One region of the Isoptericola sp. Y541 genome, then DNA from elsewhere that is predicted to be linked to it. Evidence: riboswitches for the same ligand, from Rfam matches in the RefSeq annotation. Region 1 holds a riboswitch; the other holds the start of a gene.

Region 1 (15,122 bases):
CCCGAGGTAGCTGGGCAGCCGGTTGCGCGTGACCAGCAGGAACAGCGCCGTGCCGATCGCCGAGAAGAACAGCGTGGTCGCGGGCGAGAAGCCCGTCAGCACAGGCACGATAAACGTGGAGCCGAACATGGCCACCACGTGCTGCATGCCGATGCCGATGGTGCGCGGCCAGCTCAGCCGCTCCTCCGGGGCGACGACGTCGCCGGGTCCGACGTGCTTGCCGTCTCCGTGCAGGGTCCAGCCGACACTCATGATGCTCCGTCCGTCACGCCCGCGAAGGGGCCGCGTGCTCACCGTCTGCGCTCGCCAGTGAACGTCCGGTGAAGATTGCCGCCGCACAGCGTACTGGGCGTGAAGGTCGTGCTCGGCACGTTCAGACCGTGGCCGGGCTGCGGATCAGAGCTGCGTCGCGACCTCGCGGGCGACGAGGTCCAGGTGGTCGAGGTCGTGCAGGTCCAACGCCTGCAGGTACACGCGCTGCACGCCTTGGTCGCGCAGCGAGCCGAGCAGGTCCACCACCTCCGAGACGGTGCCCGCGACGCCGTGCTCGCGCAGCTCGGCGGGCTCACGCCCGATGGCGGCGGCCCGGCGCGCGAACTCCGCCTCGTCCTTGCCGACGGCGAACACCAGCGCGACGGACTGGACGATCGACTCCGGGGCGCGGCCGGCCTCCGCGAGCGCCTCGTTGATCACGGCGATCCGCGGGGCGACGGTGTCACGCTCGGGGAACGCCTGGTTGTACTCGTCACCGAAGCGCGCGGCGAGCGCCGGCGTCCGCTTCGGGCCGCCGCCGCCGACGATGACGGGGATCTTCGCCTGCGCGGGCTTGGGCAGGGCCGGGGAGTCGACCAGCGTGTAGTGCTCGCCGGAGAACGAGTACGACCCGCCGACGGGCGTGCCCCACAGGCCGGTAAGGATCTCGAGCTGCTCGGAGAGCAGCCCGAACCGCTTGGCCGGGAACGGGATGCCATACGCCTCGTGCTCGCGCGCGAACCAGCCGGCGCCGAGGCCGATCTCGACGCGGCCGCCGGACATCTGGTCCACCTGCGCCACCTGGATCGCCAGCACGCCCGGATGGCGGAACGTGGCCGAGGTGACGAGGGTACCGAGCCGCACGGTGGACGTGTCGCGGGCCAGGCCGGCGAGCGTCGTCCAGGCGTCGGTGGGGCCGGGCAGCCCGTCGCCGCCCATCGTCAGGTAGTGGTCGGACCGGAAGAAGGCGCTGAAGCCGAGCGTCTCGGTCGCCTGGGCGACGGCGAGCAGGTCGTCGTACGACGCGCCCTGCTGGGGTTCGGTGAAGATGCGCAGGTCGAGGGTCATCGGTCCATCTCTCGGGCAGGGAGTGGTTAGGAGAACTCGGGCGTGCTGGTGCGCGACCGCTTGAGCTCGAAGAAGTCGGGGAACGACGCGAGCGCGACGGCCCCGTCGAAGATCCGCAGCGCGTCGTCACCCCGCGGTATGCGCGTGAGGACGGGGCCGAAGAACCCGACGCCGTCCACGTGGATCGTCGGCGTCCCGACGTCCTCGCCCACCGGCTTCATCCCCTCCTCGTGGGACACGGCGAGGGCGGCGTCGTAGGCGGCGGACGTCGCGGCGTCGGCCAGCGCGGCGGGCAGCCCGGCCTCGGCGAGCGCCTCGACCGCGACGGTGTCGAGGTCCTCGCGCCCGCCCGGGTGGATGCGCGTGCCGGCCGCGGTGTAGAAGGCGCTGAACGCCTCCGGTCCGTGGTCGGTCTGGACGGCGGCCGCCACCCGGCCGATCCCGCGCGAGGCCTCGATCTTGGCGCGGTAGTCGGCGGGGAGGTCCCGACCGGAGTTGAGCAGGTACAGGCTCATCAGCTTGAAGGTGAGCTGCACGTCACGCTGCGCCGCGACCTCGAGCGCCCAGCGGGACGTGATCCACGCGAACGGACACAACGGGTCGACGTAGACGTCGACGACGGGGGTGGTCGCCGGGGCGGTGGACGTGGTCGTGGTCGCTGTCGAGGTCCCGGAAGTCACGAGCGCCACCCTACCCACGCCGGGCGCAGCGGTAGCCTCGGGCCGTGCGCAAGGTGCGGTGGGCGAGCCTCGGGACGGTGGTCGGCGCGTGCGTCGTCGCCCTCGCCATGCTGCTGCTGGTGCTGCGGGGCCGGGTGTGGGCTTGGATCCCGTTCGCCATCGCCGCGGGCGTGGCGGTGCGCGAGGTGCGCTTCCTGCAGCGCGGGAGACGACCGGCGGACGCCGGTTTCGACGAGCGCCGACGCGGCGACCAGGACCCCGAACGACGCCGCCGGCGCCGCTGAGCCCTCCCCAGCGTCCGCCCGTCGCGCCCGCGAGTCACCCGCTGCGGGCGTCGACGCGCCCGGCACCCGCGGACTAGCGTCGAGAACGGGGCGCCGCCGCCCGACGACGCCCGGGGTTCGCCCGCATCGCGGGCGCCGGCACGGAGGCGCGGCCATGGGAACGACCGACGAGTTCGCCGACCGGTTCGTCACCTCCTGGCTCGGCGCGATCGACGTGCTGGCCGTCTACGTCGGCGACCGGCTCGGGTGGTACCGGGCACTCGCGGAGGCCGGCCCGCTCACCTCGGGCGCCCTGGCGGAGTCCACCGGCACGGCCGAACGCTACGCGCGCGAGTGGCTCGAGCAGCAGGCCGCATCCGGCATCCTCCTCGCCGAGGACCCCGGCGCCGGCCCGGCCCTGGACGCCGACCCGCAGGACGTCGGACGGGCGCGGACGTACGCGCTGCCCGCCGCGCACGCAAAGGTGCTCACCGACGCCTCGTCGCCGGCCTACCTGGCGCCCCTCGCGCGGTTCGTCGGGGCGATCGGCGCGCGGCTGCCGCAGCTCCTCGACGCGTACCGGGCCGGGGGCGGGGTCTCGTGGGACCAGTTCGGCGAGGACGCCCGGCAGGCGCAGGCCGACGTCAACCGTCCCTTGTTCGAGCGGCAGCTCGCGCCCGCGCTCGCCGCCGTACCGGAAATCCACGAGGTGCTGTCCCGTCCCGGGGCGCGCGTCGTCGACGTCGGGAGCGGCTTCGGCTGGTCGACCCTCGCTCTGGCCCGCGCGTACCCCGGCGCCGAGGTGCACGGGCTCGACGTCGACCGGCCCTCCGTGGAGGCGGCGCGAGTCGCGGCGGCCGAGGCGGGGCTCGCCGACCGGGTCACGTTCCACCTGGCCGACGCCGCCGAGCTCGCCGATGCGCAGCCGTTCGACGCGGCGTTCGCCTTCGAGTGCGTGCACGACCTGCCGGACCCGGTCGCAGTGCTGGACGCCGTCCGGCGCGCGGTGCGGCCCGACGGGGTCGTCGTGGTCATGGACGAGGCGGTCGCGGACGAGTTCCGGGCCCCGGCCGACGACGTGGACCGCGTCATGTACGGCTACAGCCTCTTCGTCTGCCTGCCCGACGGGCTGTCGACGACGCCGTCGGTCGGCACGGGGACCGTGATGCGGCCGGCCACGCTGCGTCGGTATGCGCGCGAGGCGGGCTACGCCGGCGTCGAGGTGCTGCCCGTGCACGACTTCGGCTTCTTCCGGTTCTACCGGCTGCTCCTCTGACGCCGCGGACCACGCCGCCGACACCGCGGGCAGGCCGACGTCGGGCGTGCTGCGGAGTAGCCTCCGTGGAATGACCGCCGTCCGGACGCACACCCACGCCCAGGCCGTCGACGCCGCGATCGACCTCTTCTCCCGGCAGGGCTACGAGCAGACCACCGTCGAAGAGATCGCCGACGCGGCCCGCGTCAGCCGTGCCACCTTCTTCCGCCGCTTCCGCTCCAAGGAGGACGTGGTCTTCGCCGACCACGAGCTGCTCCTCGAGGAGGTGGTGGTCATGCTCGCCGAGACCCGACCCGAGGCGCGCGCCAGCGAGGAGTCCGGCCGCGCGCCCGAGCGGGCATGGGACCCCGCCACCGATCCGTACCTCGAGGTGTGCCGGGCGGCGCGCCTCGTCTTCGACCACCACGTGGGGCAGCGCGAGACGTCGATCGCCCGGCACACGCTGCTCCAGCAGGTGCCCGCGCTGCGCGACCGCGAGCTCGTCACGACGCACCGCTACGAGCGGGCCTTCACCGCCTACCTGCGCGACACGCTCCCGCCGGACCGCTCCACGACGACGATGTCGATCGCCTTCGCCGCGTCCGTCGTCGCGGTGCACAACGCGATCCTGCGGCGGTGGCTGCGCAACCCCCACCTCGACCTGCGTCCCGAGCTCGAGGAGGCGTTCTTCGACCTGCGGCGGGCCGCCGTCGCCCCGTTCACCCATCCCGACGACGCGCCTCGGCACGCAGCCGGCACCGACGGCACGACGGCGGAGCACGACGTGCGCGAGGACGTTGCCCGCGAGAACGGCACCGGCACCTCGGCTCACGTCACCACCACCGGCGGCGACGGCCGGCGCGTCGTCGTCACCGTGCTGGAGCCCGGCGCCGGCCCCGACGACGTCGCCCGCGCCGTGCGGGACGCCCTCGCGTAATCGTCGTTGGTTGAGCCTGTCGAAACCGCCGCCGGGTTTCGACAGGCTCGACCAACGACGCCGGGGAATGCCGCTGTGGCATGCTGCGTTGCGCAAGAAGTCGCCGGGTCGTCCGGCGGCGAGACACGCACGTACGTGCTCCGGGGTCGGTGAAATTCCGAGCCGGCGGTGATAGCCCGCGACCCGCGCCTCCCTCGGGGGGCCGGTTGACCTGGTGGAACTCCAGGGCCGACGGTCAAAGTCCGGATGGGAGGCAGCGCGCGCGGCAGGCACCGGGGACCCGGTGCGTGCCGCCGGTCGTCGTGTCGCGGGTGCCCCGCCGGGCTCCCGCGACCGTCGTCCGTCCCCCCGGTCGCCCGCACGGCACGACCGGGAGAGGACTCGATGGACGCCATCCGCGCGCTGTTCGACGCGACGCTCACCATCGGCGACCAGACGCTGTACTGGCGCGAGATCATCGGCAACCTGTTCGGCCTCGCGTCCGCGCTCGGGGGCATGCGCCGCAAGGTGTGGGCGTGGCCGGTCGGCATCGTCGGCAACCTGGTGCTGTTCACCGTCTTCATGGGCTCGTGGTTCGGCGACACGAGCCGCGCCGACATGCTCGGCCAGGCCGGCCGGCAGGTGATGTTCCTGATCGTGTCCGTCTACGGCTGGGTGCAGTGGCGCCGCACGAAGCGCGCCGACCTCGAGCTGCGCGCCGACGGCAAGATCCCCGCCGCGGACGGCGCCGCGGTGCACCCGCGCTGGGCGTCGTGGCCGCAGCGGATCGGCATCGTCGTGGCCATGGCCGGCGGAACCCTGCTGCTCACGCCCATCTTCCGGTCGCTCGGCTCGTACGAGCCCGTGTGGGCCGACGCCTGGATCTTCATGGGCTCCCTCATCGCCACCTACGGCATGGCGAAGGGATGGGTGGAGTTCTGGCTGGTGTGGGTGGCGGTGGACCTCGTGGGGGTGCCGCTGCTCTGGTCGGCCGAGTACTACGCGACGGCCCTGATGTACGTCTTCTACGGCGCGTTCACGCTCGTCGGATTCTTCGTGTGGTGGCGCGTGCGCCGTCGTGAGCAGGCGGAGACTGCCTCGGCGATCGCGGCCGGCTGAGTCGTCAGTCGTCGATGTCGAGGACGGTCGACGGCGTGGCCGCCCGCGCATCGAGACGCGTGTCGGCGAGAACGGCGTCGACCAGGTCGGCGCGGCCGCCGAGTGCCATCTCGCGGGTGTACTCGGGGATGCCGAGGAACCACGATCGGTCCTCCGGCCAGACGACCGACGGCAGCTCGAGGGCCGAGCTGAGCTCGACGACCGCCCGCAGCGACCCCGTCCACAGGTGGTAGTCCCGGTGCGGCAGGCGGAGCGGCTCGGCGGACGGTTGCGGCTCGGCGGGGTCCCAGGCGAGGTTGATCAACACCCCCGACGACCCGACACCGCCGCCCTGCTCGTACAGGGACGGCCATCCCTCCCACAGACCGCCGTGCACTCGCTGCTCCCCGGTCCACGGCACGAGCTGGTCGACCAGGGTGCGGAGACGCTCGTCGGCGGTGTCCAGGTCCGCGTCTCTGTCGCCGTCCCCAAGGAAGGGAACGACGGCGTACGCGTCGTACGCCTGAGGCACGGCATGGCCCAACGTCGGTCCGAACTCACCGAGCAGCGGCGCGATCCACTCCCCCGCGCTCGGGTCGTCGTCCCAGGTGGCGCCCACGCGGGCCAAGTCGTCGCTCATGGCCCTCGACCCTACGCAGGCGGTGGGCGATGATCGACCGATGATCATCGCCGAGGACCTCCTGCTGCTGGCGTACGACGACGTGTCGGGCAGGCCGTCGCTCGACCGGACGCAGCTCGACTACCGGCTCGCCGGCGCGGTGCTGGTCGAGCTGGCGCTGGACGGCCGGGTGGACGTCACCGCGTCCCCGGAGACCGGCGCGGACGGCCGGCCGATCCGCGCGGGCCGAGTCGTCGTGCGCGACCCCTCCCCGGCGGGGCACCCGGCGCTCGACCACGCCCTGTCCTTCGTCGGGATCCGGCCCCAGGCGCCGAAGAACCTCGTCGCGCCCCTGGCGAAGGGCCTGCGCGAGCGGCTGCTGACCGGCCTCGCGGAGCGTGGCGTTCTGCGACGCGAGGAGGAGCACGTCCTGTGGATCTTCCCGACCACGTCGTGGCCGGCCGCCGACGCCACCCACGAGGACCGGCTCCGCGCGCAGTGCCGTGAGGTGCTGCTCGGAACCCGGGTCCCGGACGCGCGCACGGCAGCGTTGCTCTCCGTCGCGAGCGGCTCGAAGCTGGTCCGCGGCCTGGTCCCGCCCGAGCAGCGGAGGCAGGCGGAGTCGCGCGCGAAGGACCTCGCCGCGCAGAGCTGGGCGAGCGCCGCGGTGAGGAAGGCCGTGGACGAGGTGATGGCCGCCGTCATGGCCGCGGTGATCATCCCCGCCGCGGTCACGGCATCGAGCTGACCCTGTCCTTGCGGATCACCCTGGTCCGGCACGCCGCCCCGGAGGCGGCCGCCGACTCGCTCCCGGCAGCGTGGCCGCTGTCCCCGCCCGGCCGCGCCGCGGCCCGCGCCCTCCGGCTGCCCCGTGGCACCCGCGCGGTCGCGAGCGACGAACGCAAGGCGGTCGAGACCCTCGCCCTCGCCCTCACCATCGGCGTCGCCGAGATCATCGTCGACCCGCGCTTTGCGGAGGTCCGGCGCCCGGCCGAACCGCTCTCGCCCACCTTCCGGGAGGCACGACGCGCGTGGGTCGAGGATGTGCCCGACGCCCGGCACACCGGCTGGGAGACCAGCGTCGAGGCGGCGCGGCGGTTCGACGCGGGACTGCGTTTTCACGCCACCGGCGACGACCTCGTCGTCGCGACGCACGGCATGGTGCTGACCGCGTGGCTCGTCAAGATCGGCCGCGTGGCAGCAGGCCCGGCGGCGGGCGAGTTCTGGCATCGGCTCGAGCTCCCCGACCTTGTCACCGTCGATGTCAGCGTCGATCTCGACCCATGAACCTGCCACGTACGACGAAGGGGACCCCGCACGCTGCGGGGTCCCCTTCGTCGTGAATGGACGGCTCAGGCGAAGGCCGGACCTTCGCCGCGTTCGCCGTCGCCTCCGCGTCGGCCGCGTGCCTCGTTCCTCGCCCCGCGACCTCTCTTCTCCGCCTCAGGCGAACGCGGAGACCCCGGTGATGTCACGACCCACGATGAGCGCCTGCATCGACTCGGTGCCCTCGTAGGTGTGCAGCGCCTCGAGATCGGCGAAGTGTCGGGCCACGCGGTTGGTGAGCAGGATGCCGTTGCCGCCGAGCATGTCGCGGGCGATGGACGCGACCGCGCGTGCCTGCCGGGTGGTCGTGTACTTGGCCAGCGACGCCTGCTCGCCGGTCAGCTGGCCGGCGTCGGCGAGGCGGGTGACCTGCGCGACCAGCAGCTGCATCTGCGTGATCAGCGACAGCATGTGGGTCAGGCGCTCCTGCACCATCTGCTTGGCGGCGAGCGGCTTGCCGAACTGGATGCGCTGCTTGGCGTAGGCGACGGCGGCCTCGTAGCAGGCGACGGCGTGCCCGACGGCGGACCACGCCACCGCGAGGCGGGTGGCGAACAGCACGGCGGCGGTCGCCTTGAAGGACGTCGCCCCGGGCAGCGCCGCGTCGGCGGGGACGAAGACGTCGGTGAGCACGATGTGCGCCTGCGTGATGGCCCGCAGCGAGAGCTTGCCCTCGATGGTGGTGGCGCCGTAGCCGGGGGCGTCCTGCGGGACGACGAAACCGTGCACCTGGTTGTCGCCGTCCTCGCCGACCAGCCGCGCCCAGACGACCGAGATGTCGCCGCAGGAGCCGAAGCCGATCCACTTCTTCTCGCCGTCGATGACGTAACCCTCGACGCCGTCGCGGGTCTCCTTGCGGGCCGTCGTCTCGAGCGAGACCGAGTCGGAGCCGTGCGTGGGCTCGGTCAGGGCGAAGGCGCCGAGGATCTCGCCGCGCGCCATGGGCTCGGCGTACTTCTCGATCTGCTCCGGCGAGCCGTTCATGACGATGGAGCGCAGCGCGAGCCCGCCCTGGACGCCGCAGATCGTGGCGACCGAGCCGTCGCCGCGCGACATCTCCATGCTGGCCAGGCCCTCGGCCATGAAGGAGATCTTCGGGCGGCCGGGCACGTCGACGCCGTCGCGGAGGAAGTCCTGCTCGGCGAGCTTCTTGACGAGGTCGAACGGGACCTCGGCGCGCTCCCAGTAGCCGTCGATGACGGGCAGCACCTCGTCCTGGACGAAGGTGCGGACGGCGAGCTGGTGCGCACGCTCCTCGGGTGCGACGTCGGCGAACGCGCCGACGTAGTCGAGGTCGAGCGGCTGCGACAGGTCGTAGTCGGGGGCGGTCACGCCGGGCATGACGGGGGCGGTGCGGGTCATCGACGACTTCTCTCTGCGCGGGGGTCCGTGCGGGCCCGGTGATGACCGGCGTCGCCAGCTGGTGGACTGGCGACGCCGGCCTGGTCCCATCGTCGCTCGCGACGGCGTCTCAGGTCAAGTGATACTCCGTCTCATCTCCGCTGGTTGAGCTTGTCGAAACCAAGGCCGATCCTGTGACCATGGCGACGACCAGCGCAGGCCTCCTGCTGTACCGCACGCTCCCCGACGGCGGGCTCGAGGTGCTGCTCGGGCACATGGGCGGCCCGTACTGGGCGCGCAAGGACGAGGGCGCCTGGACGATCCTCAAGGGCGAGCTGGAACCCGACGAGGAGCCCCACGCCGCGGCCGTGCGCGAGGCCGCCGAGGAGCTCGGCCTGCCGCTCCCGCCGTCGTCCATCCCCGACGTCGACCTCGGCGAGGTGCGCCAGCGCTCCGGCAAGCGGGTGCTCGCCTGGGCGCGCGAGTGGCCGCCGCCCGGCCCCGACCTGGACCAGGTGCGGAGCAACACCGTCGAGATCGAGTGGCCGCCGCGGTCGGGCAAGCGGATCGAGGTCCCAGAGATCGACCGGGTGGCCTGGTTCCCGCCCGACGACGCCCGCCGACTCGCCGTCAGCGCCCAGGCCGCGTTCGTGGACAGGCTCGTCGACCGCCTCGAGGCCGCCGTCGGCCGATAGCCCGAACTACCTCGCGCGGTCTCGAACTACCTCGCCGAATTCCGCACTACCTCGCGGAGATCCGAACTACCTCGCGCGGTCTCGAACTACCTCGCCGTCACGCGGTGAAGGTTAGCCAGAGCAGCGCGACGTTCAGCGCGACGATGACCGCGGCCACCGCCCATGCGACCACCTGCGTGGCCACGCCGTTGCGGAAGCGGCCGAGCAGGCCGGCCTCGCGGGTGATCCGCACCAGCGGGATCATCGCGAAGGGGATGCCGAAGCTCAGCACCACCTGGCTGACCACCAGCAACCACGTGGGCGACACCCCCGTGGCGAGCAGCACGATCGCCGGGATCAACGTGACGAGCCGCCGCGCCAGCAACGAGACGCGCACGCGCAGCAGGCCCGACATGATCTCGGCGCCGGCGTACGCGCCGACCGACGTGGACGCCAGGCCCGACGCGAGCAGCCCGACGCCGAAGAGCACCGCGACCACGGGGCCGAGCGAGGCGGAGATCGCGGCGTGCGCGCCCTCGATCGAGTCGGTGCCGGCGCGCCCCGGCAGGTTCGCGGCGGCGAGGAGCAGCATCGCGATGTTCACGCCGCCGGCCAGCACCAGCGCGGCGACGACGTCCCAGCGGGTCGCCTTCAGCAGGCGGCGCGCGGTCGCGACGGAGGGCACGGCCCGGACGGCGTCCTCCGCCTCGGCGGCGTCGTCGTCGGCGCCCGCACCGGCCGCGAGGCGGTGCCGCTGCTGCACGCGCGCGTCGTGCCGCACGCGGTCGCGCGCGAGCGAGGAGTGCAGGTAGATCGCGTGCGGCATCACGGTGGCGCCGAGCATGGAGGCGGCCAGAAGCACGGACTCCGGCCCCGCGAGCCGCGGCACGAGCCCGCCGAAGACGGCGCCCAGGTCGGGCGGCGAGAAGAACAGGCCGGCGCAGAACCCCACGGTGAGCACGCCGAGCATCGACGCCACGACCGTCTCGAAGACCCGCTGGCCACGACGCTGCTGCACGGTGAGCACCAGCATCGACACGACCCCGGTGATGACGCCGCCCAGCACGAGCGGCACGCCGAACAGCAGATGGAGCGCGATGGCGCCGCCGATCACCTCGGCGATGTCGGTGGCCATCGCGACCACCTCGGCCTGCACCCAGTACGCGATCCGGCCGCGGCGCGACAGCCGTTCGCCGAGCACCTCTGGCAGCGACCGGCCCGTGACGACCCCGAGCTTGGCGGAGAGGTACTGCACCAGCACCGCCATCGCGTTCGCGGCGACGAGCACCCAGACCAGCAGGTAGCCGAAGCGAGCGCCGGCGGTGAGGTTGGCCGCGACGTTGCCGGGGTCCACGTACGCGATGGCTGCGACGAACGCCGGCCCGAGCAGAGTCACCAGCCGGGCGGGACGCACGCCCGCCGTACGGACGGGCGGCGAGCCCGTGGACGGACCGGCGGCGGCCTCGGCAGGGGTCGGTCGGCTCACGGAGCTCCTCCGGGTCGGACGGCGCGGCAGGTTTCGGCTACCCGAAACCATAGACGTCTGTACCCGTATCACGCATCCCGTGGACGGCCCGGCGCGACGCCGGAGCCGGTCTGACACCATGTCGGGCGTGCCCTCGACCGACCCGCCCGCCGCCCGGCGCGCCCACAGCCCCCTCCGGGCGGCGCTCCGGTCCCGCTGGCTGCTCGCGATCGGCTTCGTCGTCGTGCACGCCTGGGTGGTGCGGGACGCGATCGGCTGGGCCTACACGATCTACGGCGACGTCACGCTCTACGAGTGGTGGGCCCGGAACGGTCTGACGACCGGCGAGTGGCCCGTGCTCGACTACGACTGGGTGTACCCGGCCGGCGCCCTCGTGCCGGTCACCCTGCCCGCGCTCCTGTCGCAGGGTGTGCTCGGCTACGAGATCGTCTGGACGGCGATGGTCGTGGCGCTCGACGCCGCCGCCGTCGTCGTGCTGGTGCGCGTCGCCCCGCGCGGCGTGCTCGGCGCCTGGTGGTGGCTCGCGTTCCTCCTCGCCCTCGGTCCGATCTTCATGGGCCGGCTCGACGGCGTCGTCGCGCCGCTCATCCTGATCGCCCTCGTCGTCGCATGGAGACGGCCCGTGCTCGCGGCGGCGGTCGCGACCGCCGGGGCGTGGATCAAGATCGCCCCCGGGGCTGTGGTCGTGGCGCTGGCGGCCACCCGCGCCCGCTGGAGCGACCTGGTGCGGCAGGTGGTCGTGCCGGGCGCGGCCGTCAGCGTGGTCGTCGTCGGGCTCGCCCTCGCGGGCGGCGCCGGGGAGCGCGCGTTCAGCGTGTTCGGCCAGCAGGAGGCCCGCACCCTTCAAGCCGAGTCCGTGGCGGCCACCTGGTTCAGCGTGGCGCGGCTGTGGGACCCGACGGTGCGCATCGACTTCAACGACACGATCTTCACCTACGAGGTGCAGGGCGAGGCCGCCCGCCAGGTGGCGGGTGCCCTCGACTGGCTTCTGCCGGTCGCGGTGCTGCTGCTCGCCGCCCTGACCTGGTGGACGGCGCGCCGCCGGCCCGACCACGCGGGCGACATCCTGCTGCTCAGCACCGCGGCCCTGCTCCTCGCGCTCATCGTGTTCAACAAGGTCGGCTCGCCGCAGTTCGTGGCCTGGATCGGCCCGCCCCTGGCCGCCGCGATCGCGCTGGCCGGCCCCGGCACGCGCCGCCTGTGGGGACCGCCCGCCGTCGGCGTGCTGCTCACGGCGCTGGCCACCCAGCTCGTCTACCCGGTCGGGTACGGCGAGTTCCTGAGCGGCGAGCCGGCGATGATCGTCGTCGAGGGCCTGCGCAACGTCGCGCTCGTGGTGCTGCTCGGCGGCGCGGTCTGGCGGATCGCGCAGCTCGGCCGGGACGGGGTCGGCGTGCCACGGGGCACCGTCGCGCCCGGTTCACCGGCCGCCGGTTCACCAGCCGCAGCCTGACCGTTCGTCGGCCGTTCACGCGAACCTCCCCCGGCGGCCACCCGCACTCCCCACCGTCACCTGCGACGGCGTGCGCGTCTTCGGGCCCGACGTCCCCGGACCGGACGGGGCGCTCGAGAACCGCGCGTCCCGCAACCTCGAGCCGGAGTACGGGACCGTCTCGAAGGGCTCCCGCACCGCGTACGTCGCGCTGCAGGAGGCGAACGCCGTCGCGGAGGTCGACCTGCGCCGCGCCCGCACCACCGACCTGTGGTCTCTCGGCAGCAAGGACCACTCCGCGGCCGGCCAGGGCATCGACCCGTCCGACAAGGACGACGAGGCCGCCGTCCGCGAGGTCCCTGTGCGGGGCCTGTACATGCCCGACGGGATGGCGTCGTACACCTCGCGCGGCACGACCTACCTCGTCACCGCGAACGAGGGCAACGCCCGCGAGTGGGGCGACTACGCCGAGCCCACGCGGGTCAAGGACCTGGGCGAGGACGGCGTCGCGCCCGTGTGCGAGGGCTCCCCCGCCGCGTCCCTGCTGGGCGACGCGGACCTGGGCCGGCTCAACGTCACGACGGCGTCCGGGCTGAGCGGCGACGGCTCCTGCTACGAGGAGCTGTACGCGTTCGGTAGCCGGTCGTTCTCGATCTGGACGACGGACGGCGACCTCGTCTTCGACTCGGGCGACACGTTCGAGCAGGTCACGGTCGAGGCATGGGGCGACGCGTTCAACACCAACCACACCGAGATCGGCTTCGACGGCCGCAGCGACGACAAGGGCCCCGAGCCGGAGAACCTCGCGATCGGGCAGGTCGAGGGCCACACCTACGCCTTCGTCGGCGTGGAGCGCGCGAGCGGGGTCATGGTCTTCGACATCACGACGCCGCGGAGGTCCGAGTTCGTCACTTACGTGCCGAACCGCGACTACTCCGTGTCCGTCGAGGACGCGATCGACGACGGTGCGGACCCGGCCGACGCGACGGCCACCGCCGGCGACCTGGGGCCCGAGGACCTGGCCTTCATCCCGGCGTCCGACTCCCGACCCGCAAGCCGCTGCTCGCCGTCGCGAACGAGGTGTCCGGCACGACGACCCTGTTCCAGGTGGACCGACTCTCCGGGCGCCGCTGACCTCTGGCACGGGACCACGCCGATCCGACCCCCGGCGTACCGTGCCTGCTATGACCCTTGCGCAGTACATCGACGAGTGCGCCAAACGGGCGGCGCTGGTCCTCGGCCACGGGGTCGAGGCGAGCGTGACCCTGCGCGAGCACGGGGTCTCGCTGAGAGCAGGAAACAGCACGCCCGCCGCCGGCCGGTGCGACCAGGCGGAAGCTAGGGCGGACACCGGACCGTGCATCGACGCGATGCGTGCCGGGTCGGTGCTGGCGACCGCGGTCCCGACGGCGCCCCCGGCGTGGAAGGCCTGGCAGTCCGCCGCGGAGCGCGAGGGCTTCGTCAAGGCGCTCGCCGTCCCGGCAGAGGTGGGGCCCGGCGTCCGGGTCGCCATCAACGTGTACTCGCGCGATCACGGCGACTGGCCCGCCGGGCTCCTCGACGCGGCGTCGGCGTCCGTCCGCCTCACCGCGGATGCGGTACGCCTGCAGCTGCAGTTCTCCGACCTGGGCGACGCCGTCGCCGGCCTCTACCGCAGGATGTCGGACCAGGCGGCCGTCCAGCAGGCGGTGGGCGCCATCATGATGTCCAACGACTGCACCGAGGAGGACGCGCGCCGGACGCTGTGGTCGGCGGCGAGCCGCCGCGACCTCAGTGAGCGCGAGGTCGCCGAGACCGTCGTCCGCTCGCTCGTGCTGGGCGGCGAGGGAGACGCCGTGGGCGACGATGTCGACCGCTGAGGCCTCGCCCGTGCTGTGTCGTGCATCCGGGATCGGTGGAAAACTGACAGCGCCGGCAACAGGACGGGGTGAGCGGTGAACACCTCCGAACTCCTGGGCCTGCTCGCCCGCACGCTCGCGACCCTCGGCGAGGACAGCCCCGTGGCCGAACGGATGTGCCGGGCCTGTGTCGCGGTCCTCGGCGCGCAGGGCGGCAGCCTCACGGTCGCGACGGCGCCGGGCGAGCAGCTGACCGTCACCACCACCGACTCGACGGTCGCCGAGATCGAGAGCATCCAGGAGGTCCTCGGCCAAGGCCCGGGGCGACGGGCTCTCGACGACGACCGGATCGTCGTCAAGCCGCTGCGGGGCCCGCCCGACACGGACGACGACTTCCCCCTGTTCTCCCAGCTGGCCGGCCAGGCGGGCGGGCCCGCGAGCTGGTATGCCGTCCCGATGCGGGTCGGCGGGCAGCCGATCGGCGTGCTCGGGCTCTACGTGACCGCCGAGGGCCTGGCCCGCGACCTCGAGGACGCGCAGTTCCTGGCGGACGCCGTCGGCACGGCCGTCCTCGGAGAGATCGACCAGCCCGGCTGGCCGACGCGCGCGCGGGTGCACCAGGCCACCGGCATGGTGACCGCTCGGCTCCGGGTATCGCCGGCCGACGCCCGCGACGTCCTGCGCGCCCACGCCTTCGCGTGCGACGCCACGCTGGAGGAGGTCGCCGAGGAAGTGGTGGCGCGGCGCCTCACCTTCGCGGACGACGCCGGAACCGTCGAGAGCCGTCGGTCGGAAGAACCCTGACGGGCGGCACCCACGCCTCCGTCAGATGTGCCCGAGCTCGAGCAGCCGGGCGACGGCGGTGCGCCGGTCG
Region 2 (15,122 bases), on a different contig from region 1:
AGCCGCGGATCATCGAGCTTCTGCTCGTCACGACGCTGCCCACGATGATCCTCGCCCAGGGCGGCCTGCCCGACCTGTGGCTCGTGCTCCTCACCCTCGTCGGCGGCACCCTGGCGGCCGCCTCGGCCAACGTCTTCAACTGCTACCTCGACCGCGACATCGACAAGGTCATGAATCGCACCAAGCGGCGGCCGCTCGCGACCGGAGAGATCGCACCCCCCTCCGCGCTCGTCTTCGCCACCGCGCTCGGCGTCGTCTCGCTCGTGTGGTTCGCGCTGCTGGTCAACGTCGCGTCCGCGTGGCTGACGTTCGGGGCGATCGCCGTCTACGTCGTCGGCTACACCATGATCCTCAAGCGGCGCACCCCGCAGAACATCGTCTGGGGCGGCATCGCGGGCTGCATGCCCGTCTTCATCGGCTGGGCCGCGGTGACCGGGTCGCTCAGCTGGTCTGCACTCGCGCTGTTCGGCGTCATCTTCTTCTGGACGCCCCCGCACTACTGGCCGCTGTCGGTGAAGTTCAAGAAGGACTACGCGAACGCGGGCGTACCGATGCTCCCCGTCGTCGCCAGCGACCGCCGGGTCGCGATCGAGATGGTCGCGCACACGGTCGCGATGATCGCCTGCTCGCTCGTGCTCGTCCCGCTGGCGGGGATGACATGGGCCTACACCGTGGTGGCTGTCGCCGCCGGCGCGTGGTTCCTGTGGCTCGTGGTCGCGATGCTGCGCCGCGCCGACCACCCCGAGCGCGGCAAGCTCGGCGCGATGAAGGTCTTCCACGGCTCGATCACCTACCTCACGGTGCTGTTCATCGCGGTGGCGGTCGACGTCTTCCTGCCGTTCTGACGATCGCGTCCGACGATCCGAGAAGTCGCCGTCGCGCGGCATGATGGGCCGGTGCCCGACTCGTCGCCCGCCCTGCCCCTGCCGCCCGCGCTGACCAGCGCGCTGCAGGGCTACCTCGCACACCTCGGCGTGGAGCGCGGGCTGTCGACCAACACCGTGGCCGCCTACCGCCGGGACCTCGCGCGGTACGCCCGCCATCTGCACGCGACCGACCGTCGCACCCTCGACGACGTGGGGGAGCGCGACGTCGAGGAGTACGTGCTGGTGCTGCGTCAGGGTACGGACGGCGGGGCGACCCTGTCGCCGTCGTCGACCGCCCGGGCGCTCGCCGCGGTGCGCGGCTGGCACCGGTTCGCGCACGCCGAGGGGGCGACCCGGGCCGACCCGGCCTCCCAGGTGCACGCGCCGAGCGCGCTGCGTCGCCTTCCCCACGCCCTGTCGATCGACGAGGTGGCCCGGCTCCTGGACGCCGCCGGCGCCGGGGACGGAGCCGTCCCGCTGCGCGACCGGGCGCTGCTCGAGCTGCTCTACTCGACCGGCGGCCGCATCAGCGAGGTCGTGGGCCTCGACGTGGACGACGTCGACGGGCTGCTCAGCGTCCCCGGGATCGGCGGGCAGGTCGAAGCGGGCGACGCGCAGGGCGGCGTCGTCCGCCTGCGCGGCAAGGGCGACAAGGAGCGGGTCGTGCCCGTGGGCTCGTACGCGTGCGCGGCACTCGAGGCCTACCTGGTTCGCGCCCGCGCGCCGCTCGCGTCGGCGGGCCGGGGAACCCCGGCGCTGTTCCTCAACACGCGCGGCGCGCGGCTCTCGCGGCAGAGCGCCTGGTCGGTGCTGCAGGCGGCGGCGGGACGCGCGGGGCTCACCCAGCACGTCTCGCCGCACACCCTGCGGCACTCCTTCGCGACGCACCTGCTCGCGGGCGGCGCCGACGTGCGCGTGGTCCAGGAGCTGCTGGGGCACGCGTCGGTGACCACCACGCAGATCTACACGATGGTGACGCCCGAGGCACTGCGCGAGGTGTACGCCGCGGCGCACCCGCGGGCGCTCGGCTGACACGCGCCGCGCCCGGCGTGCCGCCCGGAACCAGGGAGGCCCTGGGGTAGCGTGACGCAGGTGAGCGAGGGACTCGGGAGCGACATCATGACGCAGACGACCACGAGCGACGCCTCACCGGCCGCGGCCTCCGCGGCCAGTCCCACCCCGGGCAGTCCGGCCGGGCAGGTCGAGGAGCCGCGTACCGACGTCGTCGGGCGACCGATGCCCGATTTCCGCGACCCCGTGCCGCTGGCGTCCCACGGACCGGCGCGCATCGTCGCGATGTGTAACCAGAAGGGCGGCGTCGGCAAGACCACCACGACGATCAACCTCGGCGCCGCGCTCGCCGAGTACGGCCGCCGGGTGCTCCTCGTCGACTTCGACCCGCAGGGCGCGGCCTCCGTCGGCGTGGGTGTCAGCCCGCACGACCTCGACCTCAGCGTCTACAACCTGCTCATGGAGCGGGACGTGAGCTTCCAGGACGTGCTCCAGCCCACCAGGATCGAGGGCATGGACGTGCTGCCCGCAAACATCGACCTGTCGGCGGCGGAGGTGCAGCTCGTCGGAGAGGTCGCCCGCGAGTCGGTCCTCGCGCGGGCGTTGCGCCCGGCCCTGGACGACTACGACGTCATCCTCGTGGACTGCCAGCCGTCCCTGGGCCTGCTGACCGTCAACGCGCTCACCGCCGCGCACGGCGTGCTCATCCCGCTGGAGTGCGAGTTCTTCGCGCTGCGCGGCGTCGCCCTCCTCGTGGAGACGATCGAGAAGGTGCGCGACCGGCTCAACCCGGCGCTCGAGGTCGACGGCATCCTGCCCACGATGTACGACTCCCGCACGCTGCACTCGCGCGAGGTGGTCGCCCGCGTGCACGAGGCGTTCGGCGACACCCTGCTGCACACCACCATCGGTCGCACCGTGAAGTTCCCGGACGCGTCCGTGGCCGCGGAGCCCATCACCAACTACGCCCCGGCGCACGCCGGCGCCGCCGCGTACCGGCAGCTCGCGCGCGAGCTCGTCGCCCGTGGTGACGCTGCCTGAGGCTGACGACGTCGCGTCGGAGCCTGACGCCGCGACGTCGGGTGGCCGGCCCGGGTTCGAGGTGCACCTCGACAACTTCACGGGTCCGTTCGACCTGCTCCTGTCGCTGATCGCCAAGCACGAGCTGGACGTCACGGAGGTGGCGCTCGCGGCGGTGACCGACGAGTTCATCGCGCACATCCGCGCGGCGGACGAGGAGGCGCGTGCCGCGACGGCGCGCGGCGAGGAACACCCGTCCTGGGACCTCGGGACGGCGAGCGAGTTCCTCGTCGTGGCGGCCACGCTGCTGGATCTCAAGGCCGCGCGCCTGCTGCCCGGCGTCGTGGAGGACGACGCCGACGACCTGGAGCTGCTCGAGGCCCGCGACCTGCTCTTCGCGCGGCTGCTGCAGTACCGCGCGTACAAGGAGATCTCCGGCGTCCTCGCGGAGCGATTCGAGACCGAGGGCCGCCGGGTGCCGCGGGCGGTGACGCTCGAGCCGGGTCTCGCGGCGCTCCTGCCGGAGCTCGTCTGGACGCTCGACGGCGCACGGCTCGCCACGCTCGCGGCCAAGGCGCTGGAGCCGAAGGCTCCGCCGGTCGTGGGGCTCGACCACCTGCACGCCTCCACGGTGAGCGTGCGGGAGCAGGCCGGCATCCTGGCGCGCCGGCTGCGGCGGGACCACGCGGCGACGTTCCGCGCCCTCGTCGCCGGGGAGGAGCGGCTGGTGGCCGTGGCCCGGTTTCTCGCCCTGCTGGAGCTGTTCCGGTCCGGGCAGGTGGCGTTCGAGCAGGTGACGGCGCTGGGCGAGCTGACGGTGCGGTGGACGGCGGAGGACGGTGGGGACCCCGACGAGGATCCCGCCTTCGCGGCCGGTTTCGAGGAGTTCGACGGCGCGACGGAGGTCGTGGCATGACGGAGGAGGCGGGCGTGCCGGCGGACACGGCGGCGGACACGGCGGCGGACACAGGGACGGACGCGGCCGACGCGGAGGGGGCGCCGCCCCCGGCCGTGGTCGACGTCGACGACCTGCCCGGGGGCCTTTCGGCGGCGCTGGAGGCCGTGCTGATGGTGACCGACTCGCCGGTGACCGTGGAGCGCCTGGCGGCCGGGGTCGCGCGGACGGTGCGGGAGGTTGCCGGCACGCTGCAGGAGCTGGCGGCGGAGTATCGCGGCGAGCTCGGGGGCCGGCCCCGGGGGTTCGAGCTGCGCGAGGGTGCCGACGGCTGGCGCGTCTACTCGGCGCGGGCGCAGGCCGACGTGGTGGGCGCGTTCGTCCTGGAGGGGCAGTCGTCGCGGCTGAGCCAGGCCGCGCTGGAGACGCTCGCCGTGGTCGCCTACCGGCAGCCGGTGACGCGTGGTCAGGTGTCGGCCGTGCGCGGCGTCAACGTGGACGGCGTCGTGCGTACCCTGCTGGCGCGCGGGCTGATCGCGGAGACCGGCCAGGACCCGATGACCGGCGCGGTGCTGTTCGGCACCACGAGCGAGTTCCTGGACCGGATGGGCTGGTCGTCCCTCGACGCGCTGCCGCCGCTCGCTCCCCACCTGCCGGGCGTCGAGGAGGCGGTCGGTCTCGACCCCTCCTCGACGCGGCTCACGCTCGGCGCAGTGGACGAGCCTGGCGACTAGACCGGTGACCGGACCGGCAAGCAGACCGGTGGCACCGGAAGGCGGCGTCAGGCGATGGTGGCGTCGACCGTGACGTCGACGTTGCCGCGCGTGGCGTTCGAGTACGGGCACACCTGGTGCGCGGCCTGGACCAGGGCGTCGGCGGTGGCCTGGTCGACGCCGGTCATCTCGGCGTGCAGCGCGACGGCGAGCCGGAAGCCGCCCTCGTCGGTGGGCAGCACCGAGACCTCCGCCACGACCGCGGAGTCGGCGACGGCCGCCTTCTGCCGCCGTGCGACGAGCTTGAGCGCGGAGTGGAAGCAGGCCGCGTACCCGGCGGCGAACAGCTGCTCGGGGTTCGTGGCGCCACCCGCGCCGCCCATCTCCTTGGGGACGGCGAGGTCGACGTCCAGGATCCCGTCGTCGGTGGTGCTGCGGCCGTCGCGCCCCTCGCCGGTGGCGGTGGCGACGGCGGTGTAGATCGCGCTCATGGGTGCTCCTCAGGTAGAGTTACTAGTTCGTCTACTAAACCATGTCGTGACGGCTGCCGCAAGCAGCCGGTACTCCGGCCGACGATGCGGCCGACGATGCGGCCGATGATGCGGCCGATGATGCGGCCGATGATGCGGCCAGCGACGTGGCCGATGACCGTGAGCGATGGCCGTGAGCGATGACCGTGAGAGGTTGGACCGATGGGAACCAGGGCAGCAACACCGGCCACACCCGTGCCTGCGCCCGCGCCACGCGGGGACGTGCGCGGTCGGATCCTCGACGCGGGGGGCGCGCTCTTCTACACCGACGGGATCCGCGCGGTGAGCGCGGACAAGGTGATCGCCGCGGCGGGCGTGTCCAAGGTCACGTTCTATCGCCACTTCCCGACCAAGGACGACCTGGTCGTGGCCTACCTGGACGCGAGTGCCGCCCAGGAGCAGGACCAGCTCGAGCGGCTCCGGCAGGAGCACGCCGGCGACCCGGACGGCACGCTCGCGGCGCTCGCCGAGACCCTCGGTGGCGTGGCGCGGAGCGACCGGTTCCGCGGCTGCGCGTTCGTCAACGCCGGGGCGGAGTTCGCCGACCCGGACCACCCCGTGCGCAGGGCGGTCGCGCGCCATCGCGCCTGGTACGAGGGCTTCTTCGCCGACGTCGCGCGCGCCGCGGGGGCGCGCGACCCGCAGGCCGCGGCCGCCGAGCTGATGATGCTGCGCGACGGGGCGATGGTGTGCGGGGACGTCGGCGACGCGGCCGCGGTGGGCCCGCGCCTCGCGTCGGCCTTCGCCGCCGTCCTGGCCGCCCACCGGGCGCCCGCCGCCCGCCGCTGACCGCGCGGAATGGCCCGGGTGGAGTGGCCCGTGCGTCGCGGCCCGGTGCGGCGAGACCGGCCCGACCTGAGAGAATCGGGCACCATGAGCACCGAACGCCGCGGCGGGAGCCGCCGCACCAACCGCCCGCAGGGCCCCACCACCCGCCGCCCGACGCAGTCGCGCGGCAACCAGACGGGCAACCGGTCCGGCCGGACACGCCCCGCCGCCGCACGTCCCGCGGAGCCCGTCCGCGACGTGCACGTGGCCGACGGCGTGCGGCTGCAGAAGGTGCTCGCGCAGGCCGGGCTCGGGTCGCGCCGCAAGTGCGAGGAGCTCATCGCCGAGGGCCACGTCGAGGTGGACGGGGTGCTGGTGACGGAGCTCGGCGTGCGCGTCGACCCGGCCAAGGCCGTCGTGCACGTCGACGGGCTGCGCATCCAGCTCGACACCACGAAGGTGACGCTCGCGCTCAACAAGCCGCTCGGCGTCGTGTCGACGATGAGCGACCCCGAGGGTCGCGCCACGCTGGCGGACCTGGTCAAGGACCGGCCCGAGCGCCTGTTCCACGTGGGCCGCCTCGACGCCGACAGCGAGGGCCTGCTGCTCCTCACCAACGACGGGGAGCTCGCCAACCGCCTCGCGCACCCGAGCCACGAGATCCGCAAGACGTACCTGGTGACGGTCGAGGGCGGCGAGTTCTACCCCCGCCACGCGAAGCAGCTGCTCGACGGCGTGGAGCTCGAGGACGGGCTCGCCCGCGTGGACAAGGTGCGCGTGGTCGACTCGGTGCCCGGCTCCACGATGCTCGAGGTGGTGCTGCACGAGGGCCGCAACCGCATCGTGCGCCGCATGTTCGACGCCGTCGGCTTCCCCGTCGCGCGCCTGGTGCGCACCCGCATCGGGCCGATCGCCCTGGGCGACCTGCGGGTCGGGCGCACGCGGGTGCTCGGCCGTATCGAGCTCGGCACGCTCATGCGGGCCGTCGACATGTGATCCGACGGCGGGCCTTGCCGTCCGCCGTCCCGCCCCCGTCCTCCGCAAGCGCTGCGCGGCCCGGCCGTGCGACAACAGAAGGTGAGCTCTCACGTGGTCGTCATCGCCGTCGACGGTCCCTCCGGGTCCGGCAAGTCCAGCGTCTCGAAGGCGGTGGCCGCCCGGCTCGGGCTCGCCTACCTCGACACGGGCGCGATGTACCGGGCGGCGACGCTGTGGTGCGTCGAGGGGGGCACGGACCTCGCGGACCAGGCCGCCGTCGCCGACGCCGTGCGCGCGATGCCGCTCGAGATGGGCGTGGACCCGGGCGAGCCCACGGTGCGCCTGGACGGCCGCGACGTGGCTGAGGCCATCCGCACCACCGAGGTGTCGACGGCGGTCTCGCAGATCGCGACCAACCTGGACGTGCGCGCGGAGCTGCGCCGCCGCCAGCGCCATATCATCGAGGTGGAGAACGTCCCGGGCGGCTTCTCGGGCGGCCACGGCATCGTGGCCGAGGGCCGCGACATCACCACCGTGGTCGCGCCCGACGCCGACGCCCGCGTGCTGCTCACCGCGAGCGAGGAGGCGCGCCTGCGCCGCCGTTCGCTCGAGGTGCACGGCGCGGCGGACGACTCCGCGGTCGAGGCGACCCGCGACCAGGTGCTGCGCCGCGACCGCGACGACTCCACCGTGAGCGAGTTCCGGGTGGCCGCCGACGGCGTCGCCACCGTGGACTCGTCCGACCTCGATTTCGACCAGACGGTCGACGCCGTGCTCGCGGTCGTCGCCCAGGTCACGGCCTGACGAGACCCCGCGCCGGACGGCGGGACCCCCGCCGCGCACCGCGTGACGGGGGTCTCGTTCGTGACACCTGCCCAGGCCTGGGAGAATGGACTCCATGACCCCTCCCGCCGACGGCTCCGTGCCCGCTGCCGAGCCCACCGACGACCCCATCGCAGGCGCCGGCCCCGAGCTCGATGACGCGCCCACCGACGAGCCGACCCGCGACGCCGTGGCCGAGGTCCTCGAGGACGACGGCGACGACGAGGCGCGCGAGCGCGCCCTGCGCGTCGGCCTGGAGGAGTTCGAGCTCGACGAGGCCGACCGTGCGCTCCTCGACGCGGACTGGGACTCCGACGGCTTCGGGCCGGGCGAGATTCCGCTGCCCGTGCTGGCCGTCGTCGGCCGCCCTAACGTCGGCAAGTCGACCCTGGTCAACCGCATCCTCGGGCGCCGCGCGGCCGTCGTCGAGGACACCCCGGGTGTCACCCGCGACCGCGTCAGCTACCCCGGTGAGTGGGCTGGGCGGGAGTTCACCCTCGTGGACACCGGCGGCTGGGAAGTCGACGTCGCCGGGATCGAGTCCAAGGTCGCGGAGCAGGCCGAGGTGGCCGTCGAGCTGGCCGACGCCGTGCTCTTCGTCGTCGACGCGACAGTGGGCGCCACCTCGACCGACGAGCGCGTGGTCGAGCTGCTGCGCCGCTCGGGCAAGCCCGTGATCCTGTGCGCCAACAAGGTGGACGGCCCGTCGGGCGAGGCCGACGCCGCCTACCTCTGGGCCCTGGGCCTGGGGGAGCCGCACCCGGTCTCCGCGCTGCACGGGCGCGGCACGGGCGACCTGCTCGACGCCGCCATGAAGCTGCTGCCCGAGGTCTCCGAGCACGGCGAGCTGCGCCCGGCCGGCCCGCGCCGCGTCGCGCTCGTCGGGCGCCCGAACGTCGGCAAGTCGTCGCTGCTGAACAAGATCGCCGGCTCCGAACGCGTCGTCGTCGACGAGGTGGCGGGTACCACGCGCGACCCGGTCGACGAGCTCGTCGAGATCAAGGGCGTGCCCTACTGGTTCGTCGACACGGCAGGCATCCGCCGACGCGTGCACCAGACCCGCGGCGCTGACTTCTATGCCTCCCTGCGCACGCAGGCGGCGATCCAGAAGGCCGAGGTGGCCGTGGTGCTGGTCGACGCCTCGCAGCCGATGACGGAGCAGGACACGCGCGTCATCTCGCAGGCCGTCGACGCCGGGCGCGCGCTCGTCATCGCCTACAACAAGTGGGACCTCATGGACGACGACCGTCGTCCGTACCTCGAGCGCGAGATCGAGAAGGACCTGGTGCAGGTGCAGTGGGCGCCGCGGGTCAACGTCTCGGCGCGCACGGGGTGGCACACCGACAAGCTGGAGCGGGCCCTCGAGGCGTCGCTCGCATCATGGGACACCCGCATCCCGACCGGACGGCTCAACGCGTTCCTCGGCGAGCTCGTGGCCGCGCACCCGCACCCGCTGCGGGGCGGGAAGCAGCCACGCATCCTGTTCGGCACCCAGGCGGCCACGCGGCCGCCGCGGTTCGTCATCTTCGCCACCGGCTTCCTCGAGGCCGGGTACCGCCGGTTCATCGAGCGCCGCCTGCGCGAGACCTTCGGCTTCGAGGGCACGCCCATCGAGATCAGCGTGCGCGTGCGCGAGAAGCGGCGGCGGTGATCGGGCGGTGCGCACCTCGGTGAGCCGTCGATGAAGCCGGAGCCGCTCGTCAGGAGGGGGCGCCTGCTGCGCCTGGGCGCGGCGCGCGACACCTCGGCCGTGCGGCACCTGGTGACCTTCCTCGTGCTCACCGTGGCGACCGTGCTGGTCACCCGGTTCCTGCTCGCCGCCTCCGGCTACCCGCAGGTGGGCGGCGGGGGGCTGCACGTGGCGCACGTGCTGTGGGGCGGGCTCGGCATGGCGCTCGCGGTCGTGGTCCTGCTGTCGTGGGTGGGCCCGGCGCTGCGCTCGCTGGGCGCGGTGCTCGGCGGGATCGGCTTCGGCCTGTTCGTCGACGAGATCGGCAAGTTCGTCACGTCGGACAACGACTACTTCTACGAGCCGACGGCCGCCCTGATCTACGCCGTGGTGGTCGTGCTCGTGCTGCTCGTGGAGGCGCTGCACGGGCGTCGGGAGCGCCACCCCGCCGAGTACCTGGCCGTCGCCACCGACCGCGCCGTGGCGGGGGTGGCCGGCGGCTTCACGGGCGCAGAGCGCGCGGAGGCCCGCGCCCTCGTGGAGCGCGGGCGCGACGAGCCGTTGGCGGCGGAGGTCTCGGCCCTCGTCGAGGCCGTGCCGCGGGACGACGTCGCGGTGCCTGACCCGGTGCGCGCCCTCGTGCGCAGGGGGTCGGCGTGGTTCGCCGACGCGATGGAGCACCGGTGGGCGGCCACCGTCGTGGCGGTTGTGGTGCTCGGCACGGCCGCGGGGTCGCTGGTGGTGGGGCTGCGGGCGGCGACCGGCGCCCTCGACGTGCCCGGCTGGGTGGGCGTCGGGATCCTCTCCGCGGCGGCCTGCACGGTGGCCTGCGTGGTCACGGGGATCTTCGTCGGGCGCGGCGACCACCGCTCGGGCGCGGTATGGGTGCGGCGCGGGGTCCTCGTCAGCCTGCTCGTCACGCAGCTGCTCGCGTTCCGCGCCGTGCAGTGGGTGGCCGTGTCCGGGCTGGCCGTGGACCTGCTGGTGCTCGCCGCCCTCGAGGTGGCCCTCGGTCGCGACGACGAACGACGGGTCGCCCGCCGTCGTGCCGCTGCGTGAGACGTCTGTCACTCGGGCTTGCAGTGCCGTGGGCTCCGTGGCACGGTCAGCGATGACGAGCGAGAAGCTCGCGTGCTCTGGGGTCGGTGAAAATCCGAGCCGGCGGTGAAAGTCCGCGACCCGGTCACATCCTGTGACCGGTTGACCAGGTGGAACTCCTGGACCGACGGTCAAAGTCCGGATGGGAAGCGCACGCGGCGGGCTCCCCGTCCGGTCCGTTCCCGGTCCCTTGTGGGCCGGCGCCCCCTCGTGGTGGCGTTCGCGGCCCGGCCGGTCGTGAGCACGTCCGACCCAGCCTTCCTGTCTCCGGGGTCCGCGACCGGACGACGGAGGCAGGGAAATGACACAGCCGGCCGGCACCACGGGTGCCCTGGCGGGGGCGAGCGCGGCGGAGGACGCCGCGATGCGGCGGGCGCTGGAGCTCGCGAGGCAGGGCCCCGCCCGCGGGCCGAATCCGCGGGTCGGGTGCGTGCTGCTGAGCCCCGACGGCCGCGTGCTCGCCGAGGGATATCACCGTGGCGCGGGCACCGCGCACGCCGAGGTCGATGCGCTGCTGCGGGCGCGCGAGGCCCACGGTCCGGATGCCGCCAGCGGGGCGACCGCCGTCGTCACCCTCGAACCCTGCGCCCACCGCGGCCGTACCGGCCCGTGCGCCGACGCGCTGCGCGAGGCCGGGGTGGCGCGCGTCGTGCACGCCCAGCGCGACCCCAACCCCGCCGCCTCCGGCGGCGGCGCCCGGCTGCGCGCCGCGGGCGTCGACGTCGCGAGCGGGCTGCTCGCCGACGAGGCGCGCGCCCTCAACGAGACCTGGACGCGGGCGCTCGAGCTCGGCCGCCCGGTCGTCACCTGGAAGCTCGCCAGCACCCTCGACGGGCGATCGTCCGCCGCCGACGGCACGTCGCGTTGGATCACCGGCCGGGCGGCGCGCCGCGACGTGCACAGGCTGCGCGCCGGCGTCGATGCCGTGCTGGTCGGGACGGGCACCGCCCTGGCGGACGACCCCGACCTCACCGTGCGGCACGGGCACCTGCGCGGGCCACAGCCCGACCGCGTCGTCGTCGGCCTGCGCGACCTGCCGTCGTCGTCCCGCCTTGCGCGCGCCGCCGCGGCGGGGGAGGCCGTGCACCACCTGCGCACCCACGACCCGCACGCGGTGCTCGACGCGCTCTGGCACCGCGAGCACCGGCACGTGCTGCTGGAGGGCGGCCCCGCGCTCGCCGCCGCCTTCTGGCGCGCCGGGCTCGTCGACCAGGTGGTCGCCTACGTGGCACCCGTGCTGCTCGGCCTCGGAGCCCCCGCCGTCGCCGACCTGGGCATCGGCACCATCGCGGACGCCGCTCGCCTCGACCTGATCGACGTCACCGTGCTGCCCGCCCCCACGGCCGGCGACGCAGCGGACCCCACCGACACCACCACCGTGCGGCTCACCCTGCGGCCGCGGAAGGAGCGCTGAGCCATGTTCACCGGGATCGTGGAGGAGCTGGGCACCGTCGTCGCAGTGCGCGAGGACGCCGACGGCGCGCGGCTGACCGTCGCCGCCGAGACCGTGGTGGGGGGCACCCGGCTCGGCGACTCCATCGCCGTCGACGGCTGCTGCCTGACCGTGACCTCCGTCGAGGGCGGGGAATGGACCGCCGACCTCATGGCCGAGACGCTCAAGCGCACCAGCCTGGGCACCCGCGAGCCCGGCGACCGCGTGAACCTGGAGCGGGCGCTCGCGGCCGACGGGCGGCTCGGCGGGCACGTGGTGCAGGGGCACGTCGACGGCGTCGGCACCGTGCTGTCGCGGACGCCCGGCGAGCGGTGGGAGGTGGTGGAGATCGCGCTGCCGGTGGACCTCGCGCGGTACGTCGTGGCGCAGGGGTCGATCGCCGTCGACGGCGTGAGCCTCACCGTGGTGCACGCGGGCGACGAGTCGTTCACGGTGAGCCTCATCCCCGAGACGCTGGCCCGCACGACCCTCGGGCGCCGCGGCGCGGGCGAGGCCGTGAACCTCGAGGTGGACGTACTGAGCAAGTACGTGGAGCGGCACCTGTCGTACGGCGCTGTGCAGGGCCTGCGCGCCCCCGCCGGGAGCGGGGCGGACCGATGAGCGCGGGGACGGCTCGGGAGGCGACGGCGGCACGGGAGCGTGTCGCGCGGGCGATCGCGGACGTCGCCGCCGGGAGGGCCGTCGTCGTCGCGGACGACGCGGACCGGGAGAACGAGGGCGACCTCATCTTCGCTGCCGACGCCGCGACGCCGGAGCTCATGGGCTTCCTCGTGCGGCACTCGAGCGGGCTGGTGTGCGTCGGGACGTCCGGCCGGACGCTCGACCGGCTGCGGCTGCCGCTGATGGTCGGTGAGAACCAGGACGCCTATCGCACGGCCTACACGGTGACCGTGGACGCCGCCGCGGGCGTGACGACGGGCATCTCGGCGGCCGACCGGGCGCTGACCGCCCGGGTGCTCGCGGACCCCTCGTCCGCGGCCGGCGACCTCACCCGGCCGGGGCACGTGCTGCCGCTGCGGGCCCGGCCCGGCGGGGTGCTGGAGCGCCGCGGGCACACCGAGTCCGCCGTCGACCTGGCCCGCCTGGCCGGGCGCGGCGTTGCCGGGGTGCTTGCCGAGCTGGTGCACGACGACGGCACGATGATGCGGCTGCCCGCGCTGCGGGAGTTCGCCGCCGAGCACGGGCTGACGCTGATCAGCGTGGCCGACCTCGTCGCGTACCGGCGGGCCACCGAAATGCTCGTGGAGCGGGTCGCGGTCACGACCCTGCCGACGACCCACGGCGAGCTCACCGCCGTCGCCTACCGGGACACGCGGACCGGCGACGAGCACGTGGCGCTGGTCGCCGGTGAGCTCGACGCCCTGACGGACCCCTCCGCCGGCCCCGTGCTCACGCGCGTGCACTCCGAGTGCCTGACGGGCGACGCGTTCGGCAGCCTGCGCTGCGACTGCGGGCCGCAGCTCGACGAGTCGCTGCGCAGGATCGTTGCCGAGGGCCGTGGGGTCGTCGTCTACCTGCGGGGTCACGAGGGCCGGGGGATCGGCCTCGCGGCCAAGCTCGCTGCGTACGCCCTGCAGGACGCGGGCCTCGACACCGTGGACGCCAACCTCGAACAGGGCCTGCCCGCCGACGCCCGCGACTACACCGCCGCCGCGCACGGGCTGCGCGACCTCGGCGTCGGCGCCGTGCGTCTGCTCACCAACAACCCGGCCAAGCAGGCGGGGCTCGAGGACGGCGGAGTGGAGGTCGTCGAGCGGTTGCCGCTCGCCGTGCCCACCGACCCGCGCACGCTCGGCTACCTGCGCACCAAGCGCGACCGCATGGGTCACGACCTGCCGCACCTGGGCGGCGCCCCGCGCGACACCGGACTCGACACCGGACTCGACACCGAGCTCGACACCGCTGGAGGAACGATGACGCAGCACCCGCTGACCACCGCCGCAGGGACCGCCCGATGAGCGGCGCGGGGGCGCCGGCGACCGCGCCGGTCGACAGCTCGCACCTGCGCGTGGCCGTCGTCGCCGCGAGCTGGCACGAGACGGTCATGGACGGCCTGCTCGACGGCGCGCTGCGGGCGTGCGCGGACCACGGGGTCGTCGAGCCGCGCGTCGTGCGCGTGCCAGGCTCGTTCGAGCTGCCCGTCGCCACCCAGGCGCTCGCGGCCGCCGGGTACGACGCCGTCGTGGCGCTGGGCGTCGTCGTCCGCGGCGGCACGCCGCACTTCGACTACGTGTGCGCCGCCGCGACCGACGGTCTCAGCCGCGTGGCGCTCGACCACACCGTGCCCGTGGGCTTCGGGCTGCTGACGTGCGACGACGAGCAGCAGGCGCTCGACCGCGCCGGCCTCGAGGGCTCGCACGAGGACAAGGGCTACGAGGCCGCCGCCGCCGCGCTGGCCACCGCGCGCGTGCTCGGCGAGGTGCGCGGAGCACGCCCCGACGCGGCCCTGGTCGATGCAGAAGCAGCGTCCGACCTGGGGTAGTATTTCCGTCGGCCCTCCGGGTGACATCCTTGCTGGTGTCACGACTTTGAGGGCCGGCGGGCTGTGGCGCAGCTTGGTAGCGCACCTGACTGGGGGTCAGGGGGTCGCAGGTTCAAATCCTGTCAGCCCGACAGATGCGAGGCCCGGGATGAAGCCGATCCCGGGCCTTCGTCATGTCGCCGCCGATACCGAGGTGCACACCTCGCCCCTCAGTTCCTGTCGGTGAGGCGACTGAAGGCGCCACTGGCGCTCCCACGACTGGGCCCTCCGAAGAGGCCACCTCCGACAAAGGCACCTGGGGCACCTGGCGGCCTCGGCGAGACCAACACCGAGACCTCCCTGGAGTCGACCGTCGGAGAGGTCCACATCGCCGCGTCGGCCGACCGGAAGGTCGCGGGCGGCGGAAGAGGAGTTGGCCCTGGACGGTACGCCCCCGGGCCGGATCGGCGAGGAGCCGGTTCGCCTGCGTTCGAGCCCGCCCGGCCTGTATCACTCGGAGAACCCAGCAACTCTCTTCTTTGTAGACGCGTCGGCCTAGCCGTCCCCGGCAAGCCGGCCGCATGACTCACGCTGGCGGAAGGCACGACGATGGCTGAGTTCTTCAAGGGTCGGTGGCGCGGAACGGTCACCGGCAGGACGGCTCTTTTCGGCCAGCGGGTGCTGGTCACCAGCGGTGGGAGCGGCAACGGCGCCTACAACGGCGTCGTCGGCAACAGTTTCGAGTTCTCGGACGCGCAGGTCGAGCTGCAGTGGAACGACGGCGAGGGTTCCGGCTGGCAGCCGAGCGGGGTCATCAGTGCGGTGGGCCAGACCAGTC

What was found. Region 1 has a riboswitch for FMN ahead of pnuC (nicotinamide riboside transporter PnuC). Riboswitches for the same ligand answer to the same signal wherever they lie in the genome.
Region 2: linked by a shared signal. The riboswitch ahead of ribD (bifunctional diaminohydroxyphosphoribosylaminopyrimidine deaminase/5-amino-6-(5-phosphoribosylamino)uracil reductase RibD) and the one ahead of pnuC (nicotinamide riboside transporter PnuC) in region 1 are both predicted to bind FMN.

What each region holds. Positions count from the first base shown of each region.
Region 1 covers NZ_JCAIUJ010000001.1:1,011,924-1,027,045, forward strand. The annotation lists gene AC1C2V_RS04620 (uracil-xanthine permease family protein) at 1-252, opposite strand, end outside; gene AC1C2V_RS04625 (LLM class F420-dependent oxidoreductase) at 397-1,320, opposite strand; gene AC1C2V_RS04630 (mycothiol-dependent nitroreductase Rv2466c family protein) at 1,347-2,000, opposite strand; gene AC1C2V_RS04635 (hypothetical protein) at 2,045-2,284, shown strand; gene AC1C2V_RS04640 (class I SAM-dependent methyltransferase) at 2,439-3,539, shown strand; gene AC1C2V_RS04645 (TetR/AcrR family transcriptional regulator) at 3,610-4,455, shown strand; FMN riboswitch at 4,588-4,718, shown strand; gene pnuC (nicotinamide riboside transporter PnuC) at 4,840-5,553, shown strand; gene AC1C2V_RS04655 (hypothetical protein) at 5,558-6,172, opposite strand; gene AC1C2V_RS04660 (GOLPH3/VPS74 family protein) at 6,213-6,899, shown strand; gene AC1C2V_RS04665 (histidine phosphatase family protein) at 6,908-7,438, shown strand; gene AC1C2V_RS04670 (acyl-CoA dehydrogenase family protein) at 7,595-8,839, opposite strand; gene AC1C2V_RS04675 (NUDIX hydrolase) at 9,019-9,513, shown strand; gene AC1C2V_RS04680 (Nramp family divalent metal transporter) at 9,611-10,978, opposite strand; gene AC1C2V_RS04685 (glycosyltransferase 87 family protein) at 11,097-12,431, shown strand; gene AC1C2V_RS04690 (choice-of-anchor I family protein) at 12,502-13,752, shown strand; gene AC1C2V_RS04695 (ANTAR domain-containing protein) at 13,781-14,269, shown strand; gene AC1C2V_RS04700 (GAF and ANTAR domain-containing protein) at 14,345-15,052, shown strand; gene AC1C2V_RS04705 (PAS and ANTAR domain-containing protein) at 15,074-15,122, opposite strand, start outside.
Region 2 covers NZ_JCAIUJ010000003.1:110,953-126,074, forward strand. The annotation lists gene AC1C2V_RS08870 (heme o synthase) at 1-845, shown strand, start outside; gene xerD (site-specific tyrosine recombinase XerD) at 897-1,898, shown strand; gene AC1C2V_RS08880 (ParA family protein) at 2,103-2,918, shown strand; gene AC1C2V_RS08885 (segregation and condensation protein A) at 2,911-3,813, shown strand; gene scpB (SMC-Scp complex subunit ScpB) at 3,810-4,526, shown strand; gene AC1C2V_RS08895 (organic hydroperoxide resistance protein) at 4,574-4,996, opposite strand; gene AC1C2V_RS08900 (TetR/AcrR family transcriptional regulator) at 5,258-5,824, shown strand; gene AC1C2V_RS08905 (pseudouridine synthase) at 5,909-6,799, shown strand; gene cmk ((d)CMP kinase) at 6,881-7,585, shown strand; gene der (ribosome biogenesis GTPase Der) at 7,680-9,254, shown strand; gene AC1C2V_RS08920 (hypothetical protein) at 9,285-10,331, shown strand; FMN riboswitch at 10,400-10,529, shown strand; gene ribD (bifunctional diaminohydroxyphosphoribosylaminopyrimidine deaminase/5-amino-6-(5-phosphoribosylamino)uracil reductase RibD) at 10,672-11,784, shown strand; gene AC1C2V_RS08930 (riboflavin synthase) at 11,788-12,423, shown strand; gene AC1C2V_RS08935 (bifunctional 3,4-dihydroxy-2-butanone-4-phosphate synthase/GTP cyclohydrolase II) at 12,420-13,781, shown strand; gene ribH (6,7-dimethyl-8-ribityllumazine synthase) at 13,778-14,305, shown strand; tRNA gene AC1C2V_RS08945 (tRNA-Pro) at 14,363-14,436, shown strand; gene AC1C2V_RS08950 (hypothetical protein) at 14,894-15,122, shown strand, end outside.